One region of the Brevibacillus sp. WF146 genome, then DNA from elsewhere that is predicted to be linked to it. Evidence: riboswitches for the same ligand, from Rfam matches in the RefSeq annotation. Region 1 holds a riboswitch; the other holds the start of a gene.
What was found. A riboswitch is a leader RNA that binds a small molecule or an ion and turns the genes downstream of it on or off. The one in region 1 is predicted to bind cyclic di-AMP.
Positions count from the first base shown of each region.

Region 1 (4,614 bases):
AAGGTGCCGCTGTGAAAGACGACTTCATGGCGATTGCTGGAGCGCAGAGGCGAACACATTTCGAGAAGGCGGCGTTTTCCCCCTACGACGCCGATCGGGAACCCTCCTCCCACCACTTTTCCCAAAGCGGTCAAATCGGGCTGGACGCCATAGTAGTCCTGGGCGCCCCCCAACGAAACACGAAAGCCTGTTTTGACTTCATCAAAGATGAGGATGATTCCGAGCCGGTCGGTCAGTTCCCGCAAATTCGCCATAAACTGGCGGTCGGCCGGGATGTATCCGGACTGCATCGGCTCCACGATGACAGCCGCAATCTGATCCTTCTTCTCCGTCACAATCTTTTCGCAAGCGTCCCAATCGTTGAACGGAAGTACGACGGTATGCCGGAGATAGTAATCCGGTGTCCCCAGGGATTCCGGTACGGACGCCGGCGACGATTGATCTCCTACGCGGTCAATGGTTGGATTTACGCTGACCAGCACATGATCATGCGCCCCGTGATAATGGCCCTCAAATTTGGCGATATGCGTTTTCCCCGTGTAGGCCATCGCCAGACGCAGGGCAAACAGCGTCGCCTCCAAACCGGAATTGGTAAACCGCACTTCCTCGAAGCTGGGATACAGGCCCGCCAGTTCTTGCGCCATCTCCAGTTCCATCGGATGAGTCGCTCCAAAACTGCTGGTCCCCTGCTGTTCCCATACCTGTTGAATCGCTTTCCGCACGACCGGATGGCCATGTCCCAAAAGCAAAGCGCCATAGGAGAGCAGGTAGTCTACGTACCCATGTCCATCCAGGTCATACAGCCAAGCATTCTGTGCCTTCTCAAAGGTAATGGGAAAGGGTTGATAGTAGCGAAGATTTCCGTTCACTCCGCCTGCAATCAGCGTATGGGCCTGCTCAAAAAACGCGGCCGATTTCGGGCGTTTTTCGCGGTAGTGCTGCTGTAAGGAAGAAAGGTTCAAGGTGAATCCCTCCACGTCTATGATGAAATAATTATTGCACCACTAAAAGATATAAGCAATAATAATTTCATATGATAGTAAAATTAAGAAAAGGGGGAATTGTATGAAAACGAGATCGGCTTTTTACATTCTCGGGGCCACCGTGCTGGGCGCGCTGTTCGGGCATGTCTTCCCGGAAGCGGGGACAGCCATAAAACCGCTGGGCGATGCGTTCATTCGCCTGATCAAGATGGTCGTGATCCCCGTGATCGTGACGACCCTGCTGGTTGGGATCACGGGCATTGGCGATATCAAACGCATGGGGCGCGTGGGCCTGAAAACGATCATTTGGTTTGAAGTGATTACGACGCTCATCCTGTTCATCGGATTGGCCGTCGGCAACCTCGTACAGCCCGGAAAGGGAATCGACCTGAGCCAGCTACCCAAAGCCGATATTACCGCGATTGCCTCGAATACCTCGAAAGTACTGGACGCGAAAACCCTTCTCCTGAACATCATTCCGACCAACATTGTCGATGTGCTTGCGAAAAGCGATCTTTTGGCCGTCATCTTTTTCTGCATCATGTTCGGCACCGCACTGGTCGGTCTCGGAAACGAAGCGAAGCCCTTCCTGTCCATCATGGAAATCGCATCGAAAGCGTCGTTTCGTCTCGTCAATCTGGTGATGAAGGTTGCCCCGATCGGCGTGTTTGCGCTCATGTCGGCTACCATTGGCACGTATGGAATCGCGCTGCTGTTCCCGCTCCTTAAACTCATCGGGACTGCCTATCTGGGGCTGGCTGTCCTCGTGTTCGGCCTCTTTCCGCTGGTCGCTGTGTTCCTTTCCATCCGCATCACTGACGTGTACAGGATGATTTGGGACCTGATGGTGATTGGCGCTTCCACCGGGAGTACCGAGACGGTCGTGCCTCAACTGATGCAGCGTCTGGAAAAATTCGGCGTCCCCACATACATCACTTCGTTTGTCATTCCGGCGGGCATGCCGTTAAATTCGGACGGCACCACGCTTTACCTGACCATTGCCGGCTTGTTTATCGCCCAAGCGTTTGGCATTGACATGAGCCTGCAGCAGCAGCTCATGATGGTGCTGTTTTTCGTTGTCACCAGCAAAGGGGTGGCCGCGGTCCCGTCGTCTTCCATGGTGATTCTGCTGGCCACCGCTACCGCCGTCGGTTTGCCTGCTGAAGGCGTAGCCCTCATTCTCGGGATTGACCGGGTCATCGACATGGCACGTACCGCGGTGAATGTGATGGGACATGTCTTTTCATGCGTAGCCGTGGCGAGATGGGAAGGCGTCTTTCAAAAGGGGCCTGTCGTCCTTGACGGGATGGCGGCTTCTTCCGAACGCGGAAGTCTTTCCTCGTGATTCATCAAGAGAGAGCGGGCACCGGTCATTCATCCGGAACCCCTGCAAAGCGGATCGAACTGGAAAGGCATGTACGGTATGGACATGAAAAAGGAAAAACCAGGTCACTGCTCTCAAGTGACCTGGTTTTGGGGAGGGTTACTCATGCAGGTGAAACGGTATCGTTGACACAACCACGTCTTTCCGATAGATCAGCGCGGCTTTCAGCAGGAATGCCGTTTGGTTGTGCAATAACGCATGCCACCATTTGCGGACGATGAACTGCGGGACGAGCACGGTAATAAACGCATCCCCTTCTTTTTCCTTCTCCAGGGTATCGATGTACTTCAAGAGCGGCGCAATCACGGTTCGGTAAGGCGAACGCAAAATAATCAACGGAACGTTCGGATTCCATTTTTCCCATTTTTCCCGCATTTGTCCCGCATGTTCATCATCAAAATCGACGGTGACCGCTACGATGTCATCCGAAATCCCCTTGGCATGGACAATCTGACGGTAGGAGAGCGTCACGACCGTCAGCAATACCAGAATCACGATGGCGATCGGGAGGGAATAAGCAAACGCGCCGAATCCAATCAGGGCCAGCACGAGCAAAATCTCTTCCGTAGCGTACGCGACCGATGAGAGCGCATCGGATGAAAAGATCGCCAGCGCTTTCCATTTCGGCAATTTTTCGTGAGCGATTTGCCTTGTTCGCAATGGTGACCCAATGAAGAAACGCTTCAACTGACCAATTGTCATTCGTGTCTGACCTTCCTTCGGGTTGGATTTACCTGGAAAACGAGAAAAAAGGCCACAAAGGTTGTATTACCCTTGCAGCCGCAGCCTCGACATCACAAGTGCATCCCCCTTTCCACAACGCTTACGAGGTTAGCTGACGGATTCGGGCAGTGGAATTAGCCCTACGCATGTTCTGCGATTCACCCCAAAAAGTGGTTCCCCCGCTCTTTCGATTCAGCGTGTCACGATATGAAATTCTCCCTCCAAACATAATCCCGTCTCCCCCAACGTGCAACGGGTACGCCGCTCAATGAAAGCGCATACAAACCTGTCTATGTTTTTCTTTCGAATGAAATCGAATGCGCACGCAATAACTCGTGATGGCGGATGGGATGAGCACACGAGGTTCTTTCCCAGGAATACGCAGCAGGATAAAATAGAAATGGCAAACGCACCGCAGCCAGGCGCTGACGGAGTTTTCCCCGCTATGACCAGGGGGCCTCTTCCAAACATTCCGGCCGGTCGTTTTTCGGATTCCCGACCATCGCCGATACGGGATATGCCTTCATCGCCTGGGGATCGTACGGTACGAGCAGCGACTGCAGCCATTCCGCATCGAACCTGTCCCGGTCGAGCCACGCGCTCTCATGTTCCGGACGCAGTATCACCGGCATCCGGTCGTGGATGTCTGCGACGACCTCGTTGGGCCGGGTGGTAATGATCGTGCAGGTGTGAAGCTTGTGGCCGTCAGGCGCCGTCCAGGTGTCAAACAGGCCGGCGAAGGCAAAGGGTTCTCCGTCCCGCATGGTGATGCGCATCGGCTGTTTCCCCCGGTCCATCTGCTTCCACTCGTAGAAGCCGTCGGCCGGGATCATGCAGCGCTTGCGTTCAAACAGCCGCCGAAAAGCCGGTTTCTCCCGCAGCGTTTCGGCGCGGGCGTTGATCATCTTGGAGCCGATCTTCTGGTCCCGCGCCCACGACGGAACCAGTCCCCAGCGCAGTTGGCCGATTCTGCGGCGACCGCCGTCGGCAAGTATGGCCGGGATGGGCTGGCCGGGCGCAATGTTGTACCGCGGCTTCCATTCAAACGGGATGTCCTGCAGGTGAAATCGGCTCATCAGTTTTTCCGGGGCGGTGACCAGCGCGAAACGGCCGCACATGGGCAATCTCCCTCCTGCCACCAGCTTTCCCGGGCTCAAGGAAAAACATCCCCGTCCAAGCGAGGGAGGGTGTGGTCCCCTGACATTGGCGGGATCATGCAGCCAGCCCGCTTTCGAAATGTGGGATACTGTAAGCGATACACGAAAGAAGAATCTGGAGGATATCATGGAACTTTTGGACGTATTGAAAGCCTTGTCCAATGAAACGAGGCTGCAGATCATACAGTGGTTAAAACAACCGGACGTTCACTTTCCCAAACCGCTTCACGGAGACATTCACGAAGACGGGGTTTGCGTGAGCGACATTCAAAAAAAGGTGGGATTGTCCCAATCCACCGTGTCCCTGTATCTGTCCATGCTGCAAAAAGCGGGATTGATAAAAGCAAAACGGATTGGGCAATTTACG
Region 1 covers NZ_CP109943.1:2,126,455-2,131,068, reverse strand. The annotation lists gene A6764_RS10580 (aspartate aminotransferase family protein) at 1-962, opposite strand, end outside; gene A6764_RS10575 (dicarboxylate/amino acid:cation symporter) at 1,066-2,328, shown strand; partial or broken gene A6764_RS22415 (amino acid permease) at 2,806-3,063, opposite strand; cyclic di-AMP (ydaO/yuaA leader) riboswitch at 3,173-3,298, opposite strand; gene A6764_RS10565 (SOS response-associated peptidase) at 3,534-4,208, opposite strand; gene A6764_RS10560 (ArsR/SmtB family transcription factor) at 4,375-4,614, shown strand, end outside.

Region 2 (4,614 bases), 320 kb from region 1:
CTCGTCAATCACGGAGAGCGAAGCGGGAGACAGCGAAATGGGCTCGCCGCGTTTACCGGCCAATACGGCTTGTACGCTGGCTGCGTACTCCGAGGCGGACGCATCCCGATAGCGATATGGATACACCACTCCGCCCCGAGCGAGGACCACATCGACACAGGTCGTAAACGAGAGCACATCGACGATCACGACGATGTCGGAAACGGGGGCCAAGGCTTTTACCCCTTCATACCCCCAATCAAACCGGGCGTGAAATCCGTTTTGCTGAAACACTGCCACATCCGCCATTTTTTCTTCCCCTTCCCTTCCAGGATTGCGTGCCCATCTTCAATGTTGGCACTGCGACTGCGCGACCGATTCCCACTTGTCGCGGTCTTGTGAAAACCACACCGGTTCCATGCGTTCAAAATACAGGTGATCTTCCGCAATGAGCTGCACTCTGCCGAGCATCTCCTGACGCTGCTCCTGAGCCATGCGGGCGGTCCAGACCACGGCGGAGAACAGGCTCATTGCCACGTATACCGCGTACAACGTCCAAAACTCCGGCGGGATTTTATTGGGGTAAAAATATCCGAAAATTTGGCCGAAGCAAAAGGGGACGCTTACTTCCCTGCTGAACAAGGCCAGCTTGCAAAAGTCGCAGATGGGGTCTCCCCAATCGAACCGGTCGAAATCGATGGCCCCGGCGTACCGCTTGTCCTTTACGATCAGATTGCCCACGTGGAAGTCATCGTGCTGGAACCGGTTTGGCCGCTTGCTCAGATACGTTATGTTTTCTTCCACAAACACCATGATTTTCTCGTCGTGCGGGATGGCCAGACCAGCGGTGCGATACGATTCGAGGTATCTCGCGTGTTTTTGGACGGCTCGCGAATGCCAGGCGGGGATGTCGGACGGAGCGTGAAGCTGGTGCAGTTTTCTCAGGTCTTGACCTGCCTGCCATCCGATGCAGAACTGTTCTTCTTCCGTACAGAGAGGCAGGATGTCCCTGGCGTCCTCTCCGTCGATATGGGACAGCAGGATGTAGCAAATCTGCAGGTCCTCTGCGATCCCGCATTCAATCGGCTGCGGAATGCTCGCCCCGAACGGCTGCAGGGCGTGGAGGGTGTGAAACTCAGACCGCTTCCGCTCCCAGCGGCTCTGGTCCGCAATGCGCAGGACTCGCCGTTCTCCCGACTCCATGCGGACCAGGTATTTTCTGTCGGACGAAAATCCTTTGTGAATCGGCTCGATGCCGACTGCTGAACAAAGGGCGGGACTTTTGCTTCGCAACCATTCGATTTGTCCGGTCATGTTACACCTCCCAGAAATGGCAGCTTTTTCATTATATCATCCATGCTTCTGACGACAAGAAGCATTCTTGTTATTTAAAACGTTTTCTTCATGATGGCGGCATGGATGGGAGAACGTCGATTTGCCAGCGCCGGCCGTCATGAACGTCATGAAAAAAGGTTATCCCGCCTGGGCAGGATAACCTTTTTGTTCCTCTACTCCCTGTCTATAATTTCGTCCCGCCGGCTGACAGCCTGGTCAACCCTGCGTATCTTCGGCGGAAGGCTGCTTCGCCGGGGACGTCACGTGCGCCTCCTCATCCAGCAGCGGCACGTTTTGCTGGTGCATTTTCTGCTTTGTCGGATACGCGCCCACCTGCTGCAGTTCCACATTGACATCCGTCTGTTTGTCCATCCCTCATCGCCTCCCGTTTTGGTTTCCCGTTTAGTATGGTTCCAATTCCGAGATTGCTATACCGCCGATGACAGCGGACGCGGCTGGCGTCATTCCGCCGGTCGTCACGCTGAGCGACCATCGTTTCCATATTTTGAAGGTTCCCTTTTGCCGGTATCTTTGTTATCCTCGTAACCGAGCCAAAAACAAGCCGAAACTTCCGACAGCGGAAGTGCGGGGGACTTTTTTTGCAGACCACGGTCTGCATGGGGTGAATCGCCGAATGGCGAAGGGTTGTCTCCTCAATCCCAACCCGACAACTAACCTCGTAGGCGAAGAAAAGGAGACGATGTGCACATGAAACGATTTGCCAAGCCGATCATCGCCATCGCTATGGGATTGGCCGTCACCAGCATTTCCACGTCCGCATTTGCCGCGACGACTTGCCCGTACAAATCGATCGCCGGCCAAAAACAGTGGTTCCCCTACGTTCAATACTTCGGTTCTTTCCAACAAGCACCGAACGTAAGCCCCGTATGGAAAGTGTACATGCCGGTACCGGTGAAACAGCCGGTTCAAAAACCGGTTCAACTGCCGGTACAGTACCCGGTACAGAAGCCTGCCGCTCCGACCGGCAACCAGGTCGTTGCCCAGCCGAAAGCTCCGGCCCAACAAGCGGCACCGTCCGTTTCCCAATTTGCCAAGCAGGTGGCCGACCTGGTGAACCAGGAGCGCGCCAAAGCCGGGTTGAAGCCGCTGACGCTGGACAGCGCCCTGTCCAAAGTGGCCATGGACAAAGCGGTCGACATGTACCAAAACCATTACTTCAGCCACACCAGCCCGACCTACGGTTCCCCGTTTGACATGATGAAACGATACGGCATCACCTTCAGAACCGCCGGCGAAAATATCGCCATGGGTCAGCGCAGCCCGCAGGAAGTCATGCAGCAATGGATGAACAGCCAAGGCCATCGTGCCAATATTTTGAATCCGAACTTCACGAAAATTGGCGTGGCCTACCACAACGGGTACTGGGTGCAGGAATTTACCGGATAACCAGCGAACAGAGAATCAGCAAGCCGTGCTTCTCGCGTGAGAGGCACGGCTTTTTTGCTGGCGGCGTCATCGGCCGATTTCGACGCGGACCAGCGACTCCCGTACATAGACGCCCGTTCCCGCGATGGTGACATCCAACTGATCACCGGCCTGGTGTACTTCGACGTGCACGTTCCCTTCCCGTCCCATCTCGTGCCCCTGCTCCACGACAAGCGACAGCGGCCACGCGTCCGGCGTGCGAATGTAGCTGGCGTAATAGGCGCCCATCACCCCGGAAGCGGTGCCGGTCACCGGATCCTCCACCGTTCCCGAATACGGCGAGGAAAAATGGCGTCCGTGCATCTGGGCGGACGGATCGTAGGTTTCCAGACAGAACGGGTGGACGCACGCACGGGGCATGCTCGTGAGCACGGCCGGAAACGCCCCATTGCGGGGGGACATGCGGCGAAAGGATTCCAGCCGCTTCACCGGAACCAGAAGGGTCCAGATGCCGGTGCTGCCGTACATGACCGGAAGTTCCTCGTCCAGGTCGGCTCTGGTCAGCCCGATCGCCCCGGCCAAATCGTCCAGGGAACCCTCGAACAGAGATTCACCTCATGGCCGGGCGTGAAAAACCGAATGCGCAGATCAGCCGTCTCGGCCGGCAGAACAAATGCCGTTTCGTTGTAACCCACCTGACGGGCGACCGCCAGCATGTGCTCGTCGTCAAGATCGCTGGCGTCAAGCACGACCCCCGCCGGATTGCCCTTGTCGGGTGCGGTGCCAAACGCATTGTAATGATACACGTTGACTTCCGCCATTCGCTCTTCCCCCTTTTTCCCCTATAGAATCGCGCCGGTGTTTTTTTTCGAAACAGTGCGTCACTTTGCGGCGGAACCGGACAATTTCGCGCCGCATCCTTCCCGCCGGCCGCCCCTCTTTGATTTCCGGAAGGCAGCCGGTTCTAGTCGAATGCCTGGAGGATGTGCTCCAAATCTTTCAACGCAGCCGCCGCAGCAGCGCGCGGATCGGACTTCCCGCCGATGACCAGCAGTTCGCCCATCGCGTCCGTTTCGACCCGGATGGCCTTGGTCGTGCCGTGAACGCGGGCGAAGGGATGGTCACGCTCGTACAGGCGAAGTTCCACGGCCGCTTTCACCCCTTCCGCCGTCCGCCGAATGCTGCCGACGAGCTTGGGCACGCGTCCGGCCTGCCGCCACGCGTCCATCTGCGCGCGCGTCAGATGCGCAATTCCCGTCCGCTTCACGTCGTCCAGGCGCAGGCCCGCCCCGAACGCGGCGTTGGCGATAATCGTCAGCTTGCATGCGGTGTCCCATCCCTCCACGTCAAAGCGCGGGTCGGGCTCGGCGATCCCCAGTTCCTGTGCCCGGCGGATCGCTTCCTCGTACGGGATGTCCGCTTCCATCATGCTGCTCAGCACAAAATTGGCCGTCCCGGTCAAAATGCCTTCCACGACGGCCGCTTCGCATCCCGCCAGATTGTATTCGAGAAGATCGACGGTCGGCAGTGCGGCCGCTGTGGCGCCGCTGATTTTCAGGACGGCGCCGGTTTTCTTCGCCAGCGCGGCCAGTCCCGGGTAGTCGGCGACGAGCGCCCCTTTGGAGACCGCAATCACGTGCGTTCCCTGTGCCAGCGCGGTTTTCATGTAAACAGAACCGGCCCCGCCCGTGACGTAGTCGGAGGGACCGGTTTCGATCAGTACATCAGGGCGGGTGCGGGTGAGAAAATCGGCTCCCGTACACGCCGGATCGCCGGCCAGTTCGCCGCGCGCAAACGCCTCCCAAACCTCCGCGGCCAAACCCTGATCATCGTAGCAGCCGGTTCGGGAACGGGCGACGCCGACAAGCCTCACCTCCACGCCGTACCGCGTCCGGTAGCGTTCCCGCCGCTCAT
Region 2 covers NZ_CP109943.1:2,445,332-2,449,945, reverse strand. The annotation lists gene A6764_RS12190 (2-phosphosulfolactate phosphatase) at 1-288, opposite strand, end outside; gene A6764_RS12185 (aminoglycoside phosphotransferase family protein) at 328-1,293, opposite strand; gene A6764_RS12180 (hypothetical protein) at 1,531-1,686, opposite strand; cyclic di-AMP (ydaO/yuaA leader) riboswitch at 1,865-2,015, shown strand; gene A6764_RS12175 (CAP domain-containing protein) at 2,023-2,721, shown strand; partial or broken gene A6764_RS12170 (PhzF family phenazine biosynthesis isomerase) at 2,788-3,521, opposite strand; gene A6764_RS12165 (homoserine dehydrogenase) at 3,665-4,614, opposite strand, start outside.
Region 2: it holds a riboswitch for cyclic di-AMP, as region 1 does, so the genes downstream of both, A6764_RS12175 (CAP domain-containing protein) here and A6764_RS22415 (amino acid permease) in region 1, are expected to answer to the same signal.